Regions from separate parts of the uncultured Salinicola sp. genome, predicted to be linked through region 3. Evidence: predicted binding sites of a transcription regulator. Region 3 holds the regulator's gene; each other region holds the start of a gene.
What was found. Region 3 encodes LexA, which represses DNA repair genes until DNA is damaged. Its sites were predicted from a motif close to TACTGTNTANNTANACAGTA; they were not measured.
Positions count from the first base shown of each region.

Region 1 (5,128 bases), on a different contig from region 3:
CTCGCTGAGCGGCTCGCGGATCAGCAGGTACTGGTCCGCGTCGAGCAGCAACTGCACCGCTGCCTGGCGGGCGCCGACCTGATGCCGGTCACGCAGGGGCCGATTGAGCCAGCGCTTGAGCAGACGCGAGCCCATCGGCGTGACGGTCGTGTCGAGCACGCTGGCCAGGGTGTTGTCACCACTGCCGCCGAGGTTGATGTCGATCTCGAGATTGCGTCGGCTGGCGGCATCGATCACCACCGATTCGTCACGGTTCTCGACGCTCAGCGCGGTGACATGGGGCAGTCGGGAACGCTGGGTGTCCCTGGCGTAGTCGATCAGCACGCCGGCGGCGACCAGCGCGGTTTCGAGATGGGTGCAACCGAAGCCCCTGAGATCGGCGACCTCGAACTGGTCGCACAGCAGACGGTTGGCGGTCTCCAGGTCGAAATGCCAGTCGTTCTGGCGTTTCAGGCCGGTCCGCTCCGCCAGCGACGGCGAGAGGTCGAGGCTTTCGGCGACCAGCAGCTCCGCCGGCTGCAGCCGATGGATCTCGGCCAGCATGTCGGCCTCGCCATCGATCTCGAGCACGCTGAAGCGGCTGCTGGAGAGTTCCAGCCAGGCGATACCCCAGCGTTCGCCGGTGCGATGGAGGGCCACCAGCAGGTTATCGCGGCTGGCATCGAGCAGGGCTTCGTCCAGCAGCGTTCCCGGTGTGACGATGCGCACGACCCGGCGCTCCACCGGCCCCTTGGCCGTGCTCGGATCGCCGATCTGTTCGCAGATGGCCACCGACTGGCCGGATTTGACCAGTCGCGCCAGGTAGGACTCGACGCTGTGGTAGGGGATGCCCGCCATGGGGATCGGCTTGCCGGCCGACTGCCCGCGGGCCGTCAGCGTGATGTCGAGCAGTTGCGATGCACGCTTGGCATCGTCGTAGAAAAGCTCGTAGAAATCGCCCATCCGGTAGAAGAGCAGCACGTCCGGATGCTCGCGCTTGATCTTGAGGTACTGCGCCATCATCGGCGTATGCTGGGTGCTCTTGCTGGAGGCCGCGTCCTGCATGGTGTCTCGGAAGCTCCGTCGATTCTGGGGACACAGAGGGGGCATCGGAATGCCGGGTCGTACGCTGAGGGGCAAGGTTACCACGCGGTGGCTGGGTCCGGCACGGCGCGAGGTGGCGGTCGCCTTAGAGGGGATCATGCATCAGGTGTAGTGATTTCAGCCTGAGTGCCCGCCGATAACTCGTTACAGTGTGTGAAATCGGTACTCGAGGACTCCCATATGGCCCGGTTGGTGCTCAACCACCTCAGTGATTCCACGTATCGCCTGCTGGCCATCGAAGCCAACAAGCGTAACGTCAATCTCAGCGAACTGGCCGTTGTGCTGCTGGAGATCGCCGTTGCCGAACTGGCGGCGCGTCATCCTTCCGTGATTCCTCCGCCCCGGGATCCCCGCGAACCGGATTGACCCGCCTCCCGCCACCGCCTTGCTCCCGCCAGGGCGTGCTCCTCCATCCGCGATACGCAGGCGTCCCCGCAGTGTCCCTTCGGCGATTGCATGAACCACGATTCTCCGCATACTGGATGGCGATCGGTTTCTCCTTCGGCTCTGCCCCCGCCGTCGCCCGGGGAGCGGCGGCCGACGGGTAGAGCGACCCCTGAAAGAGGAAGTTGCCCATGACGAACGACTCCACATCCCCGCTGGGCGCCGAACCGGATTGCGAGGCGCTCTCCCGGCGTCTGGGGGAGGCCTGTCTGGCGCTGGGTGTCCGGCTGACCACCGCGGAATCCTGTACCGGGGGCGGCGTCGCCAGCGCCATCACGGCGATCGCCGGCAGCTCCGCCTACTTCGAGACCGGCTACGTGACCTACGCCAATGCCGCCAAGCAGCGCCTGCTGGGAGTGTCGCGGGCCACACTGGAGACCCATGGCGCGGTCAGCGAGGAGACCGTCAGGGAGATGGTCGTCGGTGCCTGTCGCGATAGCGGGGCCGAACTCGGTGTCGCGGTCAGCGGCGTTGCCGGCCCGGCCGGGGGCAGTCCCGACAAGCCCGTGGGCACGGTGTGGTTCGCCTGGGGCAACCCACACCATCAGCGGGTGCAGCGTCATCAGCTGCCGGGGGACCGTCGGCGGATCCGCGAGTCGGCGGTTGCCGTGGCGCTGTCGGGACTGATCGAATCGCTGGCGGAAAGCCGGCCCGACAACGCCTCTTCACGATGACAGCAAGCCGGCGTCCGGGGCTCCGCGGCGGCAGGATTGAAAATCTTCGGCGGGGGATAGGCGGGAGCGCTTTTTTTCGCCATACTACTGTCTAACCATACAGTGCGTGAGCCGAGCGCTGCGACCGGCGCTGCCCCGCCTCACTTCGTGCATCCATAGGAGACGTTCATGGCACAGGACGAAAACCGCAGCAAGGCACTCAATGCGGCACTGTCACAGATCGATCGTCAATTCGGCAAAGGCACCGTGATGCGCTTGGGCGATACCCCGCGTACCGCGATTCCGGTGGTGTCGACGGGGTCTCTGGGCCTGGATATCGCACTGGGTGTCGGCGGGTTGCCTTACGGTCGTGTCGTCGAGATCTTCGGTCCGGAATCCTCGGGCAAGACTACGCTGACCCTGTCGGTGATCGCCCAGGCCCAGAAGGATGGCAAGACCTGCGCCTTCGTCGATGCCGAGCACGCGCTCGACCCGAGCTATGCCGAAAAACTCGGTGTCGATCTCGACGAGCTGCTGGTTTCCCAGCCCGACACCGGCGAGCAGGCGCTCGAAATCTGCGACATGCTGGTGCGCTCCGGTGGCGTCGACGTCATCATCATCGATTCCGTGGCGGCGCTGACGCCGCGCGCGGAGATCGAGGGGGAGATGGGCGATTCCCACGTCGGCCTCCAGGCGCGCCTGATGTCCCAGGCGCTGCGCAAGATCACCGGCAATATCAAGAACGCCAACTGCATGGTGGTGTTCATCAACCAGATTCGCATGAAGATCGGCGTGATGTTCGGTAGCCCCGAGACCACCACCGGTGGCAACGCGCTCAAGTTCTACTCCAGCGTGCGCCTCGATATTCGCCGTATCGGTTCGGTCAAGCAGGGCGACGAGGTTACCGGTAACGAAACCCGGGTCAAGGTGGTGAAGAACAAGGTGGCGCCGCCGTTCCGTCAGTCCGAGTTCCAGATCCTGTATGGCAAGGGCATCTACCATGCCGGCGAGGTCATCGATCTCGGCGTGCAGTGCAACCTGGTCGACAAGGCGGGGGCCTGGTACAGCTACAAGGGCAGCAAGATCGGCCAGGGCAAGGCCAACGCTGCCCAGTATCTCGAGGAGCATCCCGAGGTGATGGCCGAGATCGAAACGCAGATTCGGGCCCAGCTGCTCGCGGTACCGGCAACCAAGGAGAAGGAACCCGAAGCGGCCGTCGCCGAAAGCGATGACTCCGGCGATACGCTGCTGTAAGCCGCTATCTCTGGAGGGCGAGGGTATCGATGACTGAGCGCAACGACGCCTTCTGCGGTGACGCCGCTTCTCGAGAGGATGTGTCCCGGGAGGTGTCCCCCCGAGACGTTGCCATTCGGTTCCTGGCCCGGCGCGAGTACTCCCGCGTCGAGCTGGAAACCCGCATGAGCGCGAAGGGCCTGGAGCGCGAGGATATCCGCCAGGCCCTGGACGAACTGGCGAGGGAGGGGCTTCAGTCCGATGCGAGATTCGCCGAGGTCTTCGTCCGCTCGCGCATTGCGCACGGGCAGGGCCCCGTCAAGATTCGCGTCGACATGGCACGGCGGGGAATCGATGAGTCGCTGATATCTTCGGCTTTCGAGAGTGAGGCCCCCGACTGGGAGGATCTGGCGAGTCAGGCCCTCGCCAAGCGCTTCGATTCTCCGGGGGGCACCCCGCGGGAGCGTGCCAAGAGAGAGCGCTTCCTGGCGGGGCGGGGCTTCGAGTTCGAGCAGGTTCGCCATGCCATGAGGCACGCCTGGTCGAGCAGTATCTCCTGAACCTTCGTCACGAGTCATCACGCGCCTCTGCCCCCGGATTTCCGGGGCTTCCCTCCCGCATCTCTACCGCAAGCCGGCAGCCCGCCGGAACGCTGCGCTCCTGTTACTGCTCCGCCTGCTCCATCTGCTCCGCCGCCATGCGCCGCACGCGATACTCGTCCCGTGTATCGCCCACCCGCCGGTTACCCACGACCCGTGGCGGGGGTGTCGGGCCGACCACAATGGTGTCGCACTCGACAGACTATCGGCCGACCACGTTATACTAATGCGCTTTGCGATGGCAGGAGAGGCGTTCACGGCGCCTCTTCATTGCCGTGTTCTGTGTCGCCACGTGGTCTGCTAGCCGCCGTGGGCACGCCTATCGCCACGGATTGTTTATGAAAAGTGCAGATATCAGACAGGCTTTCCTGAGCTTCTTCGAGGAGCGCGGGCACACCATCGTACCTTCCGCCTCTCTGGTGCCGGAAAACGATCCCACGCTTCTCTTCACCAACGCCGGCATGGTGCCGTTCAAGGACGTGTTCCTGGGCCGGGACCCCCGTCCCTACGTGCGCGCCACCTCGGCGCAGCGCTGCGTGCGCGCCGGTGGCAAGCACAACGATCTGGACAACGTCGGCTATACCGCTCGTCACCACACCTTCTTCGAGATGATGGGCAACTTCAGCTTCGGCGACTATTTCAAGGCCGATGCGATTCGCTACGCCTGGACGTTCATCACCGAGGTTCTGGCGCTGCCCAAGGACAAGCTCTGGGTCACGGTCCATATCAGCGACGACGAAGCGGCCAGAATCTGGATCGAGGATATCGGCGTCGACCCCGCGCGGTTGTCACGTCTGGATGAGGACAACTTCTGGCAGATGGGTGACACCGGCCCCTGCGGCCCCTGCTCGGAGATCTTCTACGACCACGGCCCGGAGGTCTGGGGCGGCCCGCCGGGAAGCCCGGAAGAGGATGGGGATCGCTACATCGAGGTGTGGAACCTCGTTTTCATGCAGTTCGACCGCGACGCCTCCGGCAACATGAATCCGCTGCCCAAGCCGTCGATCGATACCGGCATGGGGCTGGAGCGCATGGCCGCGGTGATGCAGGGCGTCCACTCCAACTACGAGATCGACCTGTTCCGTAACCTGCTGCTGGCCGCGTCCGAAGTGACCG
Region 1 is NZ_CALFQK010000005.1:1,515-6,642, forward strand. Features, by position in the region: partial or broken gene mutS (DNA mismatch repair protein MutS) at 1-1,044, opposite strand, end outside; gene Q0602_RS00385 (hypothetical protein) at 1,264-1,449, shown strand; gene Q0602_RS00390 (CinA family protein) at 1,659-2,201, shown strand; gene recA (recombinase RecA) at 2,370-3,434, shown strand; gene Q0602_RS00400 (regulatory protein RecX) at 3,464-3,973, shown strand; gene alaS (alanine--tRNA ligase) at 4,351-5,128, shown strand, end outside.
Region 1: recA (recombinase RecA) is a predicted target of LexA. The motif match lies at 2,287-2,306, and genes of this name have one in related genera.

Region 2 (5,128 bases), on a different contig from region 3:
TCGACATCGATATCCGGCGGTTCGTCGCGCTCGCGGGAGATGAAGCGCTCGAACAGCAGCGCCGTGTGCGACGGATCGATCTCGGTGATCCCCAGCGCGTAGCAGACCGCCGAGTTGGCCGCCGAGCCGCGCCCCTGGCACAGGATCTGCTGCCGCCGCGCGAAGTCGACGATGTCGTGCACGGTGAGGAAATAGTGCTCGTAGCCGAGCTCCTCGATCAGCGTGAGCTCATGGTCGATCTGCCGGGCGACCTTCTCCGGCGCGCCATCCGGCCAGCGTCGTTGGCAGCCTTGAGCCGTCAGCTCGCGCAGCCATTCGGCCGGCGTCTTGCCGGCCGGCACCACCTCGTGAGGATAGGTGTAGCGAAGCTCGCCGAGATCGAACCGGCAGCGCGCCGCCAAGGCCACGCTCTCGGCCATCAGCCCGGCGGGATAGATCGCGGACAGCGCGTCGCGGCTGCGCAGATGGCGCTCGCCATTGGCAAACAGGATATCGCCCGCCTCGAACACGCTGTGGTGATGGCGAATGGCGGTCAGGCAGTCCTGCAGTGCCCGCCGGCCCCGCGCGTGCATGTGGACGTCCCCCGTCGCCACTGCCGGAATGTCCAGCGACGCGGCCAGGGCCTGCAGTCGGGCCAGGCGCGCCGCGTTGTCGCAGCCCTGCTCGAAGCCGTAGTGCAGCTCCACCGCCAGCCACAGCCGGTGGGGAAAGAGGCGGGCCAGCCGCTCGCCCACCTTATGATCACCCACCTCGCGATCCGGCACGGCACCGGGGATCCACAGCGCGAACAGGCCGTCACCGCCATCGAGTTCGTCGAGATCCGTTGCGAGCAGCCGATATTCGCCCTTGGGCGCGCGGCCGCGAACGCGGGTGATCAAGCCACATAGCGCCTCGTAGCCACGCCGGTTCTCCACCAGCAGCACCAGCTTGATGCCGCATTCGGTACGAAACTCCGCGCCGACGATCAGGTCGATGCCGTACTCACGCGCCGCCTGCCAGCCGCGCACGATGCCGGCCAGCGTGGCTTCGTCGGTGATCGCCAGGGCACGATAGCCGTGCCGGGCCGCGCGCTCGAACAGTTCATCCGCGGTGGAGGCACCGCGCTGGAAGCTGAACGCGGAGAGGCAGTGCAGCTCGGCGTAGGGGTCTTTAAAGGCGCCCGCACCCGCGCCGATTCTACAGGCGCCCGCACCCGCGCCTATTGGCTCTCGGGCCCCCGAATCCGCGTCGATCCTACAGGCGTCCGAAGCGGCAGCGTCGGGCCGCGATAAGGCGGCAGCGTCGGGCCGCGATGAAAAGCCATCGTTCATCCGAACCACCCGTGCAGATACCAACCCTGTCGCCCCGGCTCGCACCAGACCCAGGCGTGGCGACCATCGACCCACTGGGCCAGGTAGTAGTCGCGCCGGATGTCGCCACCGTCCCACCAGCCGCTCTCGATGCGCTCCGGCCCTGCCAGCAGTTGCACTACGTCGCCGTCGCAGCGCTGCGGCGCAGGGACGAGCCAGCCGGGACGCGACGGGCCGGCGCTGGCATCGCGCGCCCGTGGCCCGGCACCGTTCAGCACCGCCATCTCCGGGCGATGCTCGCGATGTTCGACCAGCGGCCTGAGCGCCGATTCTCCCAGCCGGGCCACCAGACGCTGGTGCAGTGCCGCCCAGGCCTGGGCCTGACGCGCCGGCCCCTCCAGCAACTCCCGTCGTGTCGGCGCATAGTCGGAGAGCCGAGGCGCGAAGAGCGTCAGCGAGAGCACGGGGCCTTCGAGACGCACGCGCTCCAGGTGGGCACGGGCCAGCTCGAGCAACGTGTCAGGGTCGCGCTGTACCGCCAGCAGCCCGATCCCGACATGCTGCACGCTACCCCCCTCCAGGCCGAACTGCAGACGAAACCGCTCGACACCGGCATCCTGGCCGACCAGGAACACGCTCAGTTCCTGCAACAGGCGCTTTAGCGGGAAGGCCAGGCCAGCAATGGCATGCACCGGCTGATCGAATTCGAAGGTGCGGGAAAACCGCGGCGTCGGGCGGTGGTAATCCAGCGCCAGCGGCCACTCTCCACGCAGTTCGCCCAGGTGGCGCATCAGGCCGCCACCGAAACGTCGGGCCAGGGCGCTGCGCGGCAGGGCGAACAGCTCGCCCAGGCGCTGGAAACCGCTGCGATTCAGGGTCTGCACGATGTCACGGTCGGAATCGATGCCCGCCAACCCCGCCCGATCGAGACGCAGCGTTGCCAACGCCGACTCCAGCCCGTTCTCGTCCACCGCCAGCCCGTCATGGACGTTGACCAGTACCCGTGCTGCCGCCGGGTTGGGGGCGATCACCAGTCGATGCGAAAAGCCGAGCTCGCCGAGTTCCCCGCGCAGACGCGCCTCCAGCCGTGGCCAGGGGCCGAGCAGATCGAGACTGCTGGCGACCTCGAACACCAGCGCATGCGGGTAGTGAAGGCTGACCTGGGCGCTGAAACCGTAGGCCCAGGTCGCCAGCCGTCGGCGCCAGCGCTCGACGGACTCGGCATCGAACGGCGCCGTCTCGAGCCGCTGACTCGAACCGGATCGAGACCCCCTATCTGGCGCGGAGTTGGGCGCCTTGGAAAGCGGCGCGGCGTCGGGCGCCTTAAAAAGCGGCGCGTTACACAGCGCTTCGGCGAAGCCCAGCGCCTGCCCAGGCCTGACACCACGCTCCCGGGCGGCGCGATTGGCGGCGCGGATGCACTGGCGCTGCACCGGCCCGTCGATCAGTGCGAACGGAGCCTCGGGGTCGGGGCGGCGGCGTAATGCGCCCTCCAGCGCCAGGCGCGGAAACAGCAGGCAGACCCAGCGCATGGCGTCACGCCCCGCCGCCGAAGGCGATCCGTCGCGAGGGCGCAAGGCCGCCGCGACACTTGAGGACCTCCAGCTCGGCATGCCGGTGCAACCGCAGCCGCAGCGGCGCCGGCGATGCCTCGGCCACTTTCGCCAGCGGCCGATGCACGAAGGCCAGCGTATCTCCGCTTGCCGCCGCCACTTGCAACCGGCGCATGAGACGGCCATCGGCCTGCGCCAGCCAGGCTACGACCGCGCCACAACAGCCGGCGCGCAGGCACTGCTCCGTCGCCCAGAGCGCCTCGCGTCCCTGCACGTCGAGCCAGTGACACTGCTCCAGCACCACTCCCGCCCGCCGCCACGCCGCCGGGTACGGCGCCCCCGGCGGCGAGACCAGCACTATCGGCCGGCCTTGCCGTGTCAGGCGCGAGAGCACCGGCCACAGCAGGGCCAGCTCCCCGTTGCCGGCGCCGCTCGACAGCAGCTCGCTGATCGCGGCCGGTGGCCAGCCACCGCCCGGCAGGAGCGCATCGAGCGGCGTGGCCGCTGGCAATCGCCTCGCCTCGATCGCCAGCGGTATTGGTCTGGGCACGCCAGACCTGGCGGCTGTCGAGCAGGGTCTCCAGGCTGCTCATCGGCCGGCCTCCTTGGCGAGGGGTGGCAGCGGTAGCCATCGAAAACAGCAGGAAGCGAGTGACGACATGGCGGTGCTCGGGAGAGTTGAATCATTGCCACCAGTGTCACTCAGAACACGGATACTGTCTATATATACAGTATTCGAGACGTAAAAAAACGCCACCTCAAGCGACGTTTTCCAGGATGCGAGCGGCTCAGGAGACGCTGTTGGAAACCCTCAGAGACCCCAGGCTGCGCTTGATCGCCTTGAGCTGATCGGTGATCTGCGGCCCGCGGTTCTTGGCCACGCCGACGGCGAGCACGTCGATGGTCAACAGGTGGGCGATGCGCGAGGTCATCGGAATGTAGACCTCGGTATCTTCCTGGACATCCACCGGCAACGACAGGGTCACCTCGCGGGCCAGCGGCGAATCGCTGGGGCACAGGCCAATCACGGTGGCACCGGCCTTGACGGCAGTCTTGGCGCTGGCGATCAACGCCCGGGTGCGGCCGGTCTGGGAGATCGCCACCACCACATCGCCCGCCTTCAGGGTGGCGGCGGACATCGCCTGCATGTGCGGGTCGGCGTAGGCGGAAGTCTGGATCTGGAGGCGGAAGAACTTGTGCTGGGCGTCGGCCGCGACCACCCCCGAGGCGCCGTAACCGTAGAACTCGACCCGATTAGCGACCGCCAGTGCGGCGATCGCCTTGCCCAGCGCCTCGTTGTCCAGGCCGTCACGGACCCGCTCCAGCGTCTCGATGGTGCTGTCGAAGATGCCATGGGAGAACTCGGCCACGCTATCGCCATCGTTCATGGTGAACTGGGCGTACTGGCTGCCCTTGGCCATCATCTGCGCCAGCTTCAGCTTGAACTCCTGGAACCCGGCCATGCCCATGGCGCGACAGAAGCGCACCACCGTGGGCTCGCTGACCTGCGCCTCGCTGGCCAGATCGGTGATCCGCATCAGGATCACCTCTTCCGGATTGCGCAGCACGAACCGCGCCACCTTCTGCTCGGAGCGACGCAGACGATCCATGTGAACGCGCAATTCATCGAACAGCGAACGGCTCATGGCTGGCCCTCGAATGGCGACATCAGGCGGTCTCGCTTCTCTGGGTTTCGATCGAAAGTTCGAAACCTAGTATGCCCGAGTCGGGCTGGCGGAACACGCCGGCACGGCGCGTTGAAAGCATGAAAAAAGTGGATCGTCATTATCTTGTAAAGTTGAGTATAGTATGCATGTCGGGCGCAAAACCGACAGTTCCGAGGATGCCAGGAGATTCGATCAATGAAGGACATCGAACATCTTCACACCCTGAAGAGCGAAATTCTCGATATTTTCATGACGTTGGAAGTCAACGAGCACGAGCGGCGCAAGCGCAGGGCAGCCGTGCGTTACCTCAAGGCCCGGCGTGGCATCGAGCAGCGCCAGGAGAAGCGCCAGTTGGCGGAAGAGATCGCAGAATTACCTGAATAGCTGCCCGGATAGCATCCGGTCGACGGCGCCCCTGCCCCAACGATCAGCGGCCGTTGTCCTCGGACAACGGCCGCTGCCTGCCCCGCCGGAACCCTCGCCGACGGGGAAGTTCCCATCACGCCCCGAAGCACGCCCCGAGACGTGACGGAGGGTCCGCTACAGGCTGTTGAAGAACACCACGATCACGCCGATGGGGGCGACATAACGCGATACGTAGTGCCATACCACCCGTCCT
Region 2 is NZ_CALFQK010000118.1:7,839-12,966, reverse strand. Features, by position in the region: gene Q0602_RS13260 (error-prone DNA polymerase) at 1-1,310, opposite strand, end outside; gene Q0602_RS13255 (DNA polymerase Y family protein) at 1,307-2,821, opposite strand; gene imuA (translesion DNA synthesis-associated protein ImuA) at 2,826-3,392, opposite strand; gene hexR (transcriptional regulator HexR) at 3,631-4,488, opposite strand; gene Q0602_RS13240 (PA3496 family putative envelope integrity protein) at 4,705-4,893, shown strand; gene Q0602_RS13235 (sodium-dependent transporter) at 5,050-5,128, opposite strand, start outside.
Region 2: imuA (translesion DNA synthesis-associated protein ImuA) is a predicted target of LexA. The motif match lies at 3,557-3,576, and genes of this name have one in related genera.

Region 3 (5,128 bases):
TCGTTGAGCGCCTCGAGACGCGCGTGCGTGCGCCGCCAGCGGGAGATGGCGGCGAGCGACGCCAGAGTGGGACGAGCGCGCGCATAGCGCAGCTTGGCGACACGCGGAGCCTGGCGGCCTTCACAGGCCGCGACGATCTCGCGCGCGGCCTCGGGCGCATTGCAGACGACGGCCATGTCGCAACCGGCTGCCCAGGCGGCTTCGGCCCGTTCGCGGGGCGACCCGGCCGCATGCGCCGCCGCCATGGTCAGGTCGTCCGAGAAGATGGCCCCCTTGAAGCCGAGTTCCTCGCGCAGCATGCCGAGCCAGCTGGGAGAGAAACCGGCCGGCCGCTCGTCGAACGCGGAGTAGATGACGTGAGCCGGCATGACGCCATCCAGCTTGCCCGCCAGCCTGGCGAAAGGCACCAGGTCGCGTTCACGCAACTCCGCCAGGCTGCGCGGATCCTCGGCAATCCCGAAATGGGAGTCCTGCCGCGCCCCGCCGTGGCCGGGAAAATGCTTGCCGATCGCCACCATGCCCGCGTCGTGGAGCCCGTCGATGAACGCCCCGGCCAGCGCGGTGGTCACCTCCGGGTCCGGCGAGAAGCTTCGCGAACCGATGGCGGGCGACTGGTCGTCGTCGAGATCCAGCACGGGCGCGAAGCTCAGATCGAAACCGCAAGCCGCCATCTCCATGCCCAACAGCCAGCCCGCATCCTGAGTCAACGTCAGGGCCGCCTCGGGAGACTCCGCGAAATGGCGGCCCAACACCGCCATGGGGGGAATTGGTGTCACCCCCTCCTTCAATCGCTGCACCCGACCGCCTTCCTGGTCGATCGCGACCAGAATGTCGGGGCGACACTCGCGAATCTGACCGATCAACGCCTGGGTCGTGGCGACATCCGGCGTGTTCCTGGCAAACAGCAGGACGCCACCGACCTCCGCGCGCGAAATCAGTTGGCGCTCCTCGTCACGTAACCGGATGCCTTCGACATCCAGCATGACCGGGCCGAGAGGTTGAGTCATAGCTAACACCTGAGACCATTGAGCGCCCGATTCTAGACGACAGCGGGTTGCCATGACAGAGGCGGAACGATGCCGGCGGTCACCTCACTCTACCGCCGAGCCGGCCGTCTCCAGGGCAGCGGGTAATGGCGCCTGCATGCCGGCGACCACGACGGGACGGAGGTGACGGATCAGCTCTCTGACCGACATGTGCTCCTGATACTCGCTGTCGGCGATGTCTCTCAGTGCATCCAGGCCGGACAGGGTGAAGACCACGGTACCCAGCATGAAGTGCAGTCGCCAGAATCGTTCGGCGTCCGGCAGGTCCGGCGTCGCCCGGCGCAGGCAGGCGACGAAGCGGTGGAAGGTGTCCCCGTAGTGCTCCTGAATGTAGCGGCGCAGATGCCCCTGAGCCTGGGTGTAGGCCAATCCCAGCAGCTTCATGAAGACCTTGAGGCTATTGCGCTCGGCAGGCACCTCCAGGACGCTGGTGGCAAGCTGCTCCAACAGTACCTCGAGCGGCACTCGCGTCTCCCGGTAGCGCGCCTCCAGTCCATCGAGCGCCAGGTTCAGCCGCTCCGAGAACGGATCGAGATAGCGGGCGAAGACCGCCTGAATCAAGGCCTTCTTGGAGCCGAAATGATAATTCACCGCCGCCAGATTGACCTTGGCGCGAGTCGTGATGTTGCGCAGCGAGGTTTCAGCGAAACCCTTTTCGGCAAAAAGGACCTCCGCCGTATCGAGAATACGAGTAACGGTGTCGGGTCGGGCCATGTCATACCTCGCGCCAGAGAACAACGACTTAGAACGATTATGATTCTAATCATTCCGGGACGAGCCATACAATCGAGCATTTCGTCGGACCTGGAGCGCGGGATTGCCAACTCAGGGCCCGAAAGACTTCCCTCATCGCGAACGACTGGATACAATTCCAGCCTGTATGCATGAACACGCCTAGCTGGGGTCAGGCTCCATGCCATCCGACCCATGATCAGCGGGATAAATGCCTGACCATCCAATCAGGCCCCAAACGCCTGATGACCTTCAAGGCCCGGGAGAGAACGATGGCGCGACCGCTCACCGCACGACAGCAGAACGTCTACGATTTCATCGTCAAGACGATGGGCGAATTCGGCTATCCGCCGACACGAGCCGAGATCGCCCGCGCACTGGGATTCCGCTCTCCCAATGCCGCCGAGGAACACCTGCGCGCGCTGGACCGCAAAGGCGTCATCCGCATGATACCCGGCACCTCCCGCGGTATTCGGCTGCCAGCCGGCGTCCAGGAACCGGAACCGGGCGAAGCCAGTGTCGAGGGCTTGCCGGTCATCGGCAGCGTCGCCGCGGGCAGCCCGATTCTGGCCACCGAGCATATCGACCGTTACTGCCCCCTGCCGGCCGACTACTTCACGCCCAGCGCCGACTATCTGCTGCGCGTGCGGGGGTTGTCGATGAAGGACGCCGGGATCTTCGACGGCGATCTGCTTGCCGTTCATCGCACCCAGGAGATACGCAACGGTCAGATCGTCGTGGCGAGGCTGGAGGACGATGTCACCGTCAAGCGCTTCCAGCGCCAGGGCAGCCGCGTCACGCTGATCGCCGAAAACGCGGATTTCGAGCCGATCGTGCTCGATCTGAAGCATCAGCATCTGGAGATCGAGGGGCTCGGCGTGGGCGTCATTCGTGGCGGCAACGGCTCCGGCCTCCACTGAGGCTTTCCCCCGGCACCATGCGCAAGATTCTGCACGCCGACTGCGACTGCTTCTATGCCGCCGTGGAGATGCGCGATGACCCTTCGTTGACCCATACGCCCCTGGCGATCGGCGGGAGTGCCGAGCGACGGGGGGTCATCGCCACCTGTAACTATCCGGCGCGGAAGTTCGGCATCCATTCCGCCATGCCAACGGCGCGCGCGCTGCGCCTCTGCCCCGAGTTGAAGCTGCTACCGCCCGACTTCAACAAATACCGGGACGTCTCTCAGCAGATCCAGGCCATCTTTCACGAACTGACGCCGCTGGTCGAGCCGCTTTCACTGGATGAAGCCTACCTGGACGTGACCGAAGTCACCCGCTTTCAGGGCAGTGCCACCTGGATGGCCCGCTGGCTCAAGGAGGAGTCCCTGGCGAGAACCGGCATCGTCATCTCGGTCGGCGTCGCACCCAACAAGTTTCTCGCCAAGATCGCCAGCGACTGGGACAAGCCCGACGGCCTGTTCGTGATTCCGCCGACGGAGATGGAGTCGTTCATCACCGACCTGCCGGTCAGGAAACTGCACGGCGTCGGCCCGGCGACCGCCACCAAACTCGACACGCTCGGAATCGCCAGTTGCGCCGATCTGCGGGCCCAGCCGATGGACAAGCTGCTGGACCACTTCGGCAAGTTCGGGCGCCGTCTTCACGAGCTGGCTCACGGCATCGACGAACGTCCGGTCAATGTCTCGCGTGAACGCAAGTCCGTCAGCGTCGAGACGACCTATGACCGGGACCTGCCCCACCTGAGTGATTGCCATACGGCATTGAAGCCCTTGATCGAGAAGCTGCACGAGCGCATGGCCCGCCATGGCGATCCCGCCATCGCCAAGCAGTTCGTCAAGGTCCGCTTCGACGACTTTTCCAGCACGACCCAGGAAACGGGAGCCCGCGGCATCGTCGATGCGCGCTTCCATGAGCTGCTGGAGAGTGCATGGCGACGAGGCGAACGCCCCGTCAGGCTCCTGGGTGTCGGCGTACGGCTGGTGCCGGAGCAGGAGCAGCGCCAGCTGGGCCTGTTCGACGATGACGAACCGACGTCGCCCTGAACATCAAATGTTGCGAATCAGGAGAACACCACGGTCTTGTTGCCGTGAATGAGTACACGATCCTGCAGGTGCCATCGCAACCCGCGGGCGAGCACGGCCTTTTCCACATCGCGCCCCAGGCGCACCAGATCCTGCGGCGTATGACAATGGGATACCCGCTGGATGTCCTGCTCGATGATCGGCCCTGCATCGAGCTCTTCGGTGACATAGTGGCAGGTGGCACCGATCAGCTTGACGCCACGCTCGAACGCCTGGTGGTAAGGCTTGGCCCCGGCAAACGACGGCAGGAAGCTGTGGTGGATATTGATGACCCGCCCTGCGTACCGCTGGCAGAGATCGGGCGGCAAAATCTGCATGTACCGTGCCAATACCACGCTGTCGGCTTCGGCCGCCGTTATCAGGCGCTCGGTCTCGGCAAAGGCCGACGCCTTGTCATTCGGATCCACCGGCACGTGATGAAAGTCGATCCCGTACCAGGTCACCATGGCGCGCAGGTCGTCATGGTTGGAGATCACGCACGGAATGTCGCAATCGAGCTCCCCGGCCGACCAGCGATAGAGCAGGTCGACCAGACAGTGCGACTCCCGGGAGACCATGACCACGACCCGCTGGCGCCGGTCGGAGTCGCTGAGCCGCCAGTTCATCTCGAACTCCTCGGCGATGGGCGCGAAGGCGACTCGAAAGTCCTGGGCGCTCAGCGCATTGGCGCGAATGTCGTAGCGCATGAAAAAGCGCCCGGTAGCCAGGTCGGAGTGCTGGTTGGCCTCGATGATCGAGCCTTCCTGGGAGGCGATGAAGCTCGACACTCGCGAGACGATACCGACGCGGTCGGGGCAGGAAACGATGAGACGATAGTTGTGCGACATAACTGTGAGGACACTCTGTTAACGCGGGAGCGCTTTCTGAAAGAACTCTGGATGTAAAAAAAGCGCTCGAACTGATCATTGGGCACGGCTGCCGACCCGAACTCCGACGCTTCGGCGTCGTGCCATCGAAAGCGGAACCTCGACGACCCGCGGTCATGGCGCCTCCGCGACCGGAAGAAAGGGTTGGTCGGCGACAGCTCCAGACCCGGCGCCGGGTGACGCTGCGCCTCGATGGATTGCGCATTGTACCCCACTCGCGAGCGTCGACCAGCGTCGCCGCCCGTTTGAGCGCGCCGAGACGCATGACTTATAGTGGAACGAGATTTCCTCCTACAAGGATGCCGATGTTCCGTCCGCGCGCACAGATCCGCCCTCGTACTTATCCCCCGCTGCTGTTCCATCCACTGGGAGGATGCGGTGAAATCGGCATGAATCTGTCGCTCTACGGCCATGAGGGTCACTGGATCGCCGTGGATTGC
Region 3 is NZ_CALFQK010000209.1:19,640-24,767, forward strand. Features, by position in the region: gene nagZ (beta-N-acetylhexosaminidase) at 1-1,007, opposite strand, end outside; gene Q0602_RS24240 (TetR/AcrR family transcriptional regulator) at 1,092-1,760, opposite strand; gene lexA (transcriptional repressor LexA) at 2,051-2,698, shown strand; gene dinB (DNA polymerase IV) at 2,716-3,783, shown strand; gene purU (formyltetrahydrofolate deformylase) at 3,801-4,649, opposite strand; gene Q0602_RS24260 (ribonuclease J) at 4,994-5,128, shown strand, end outside.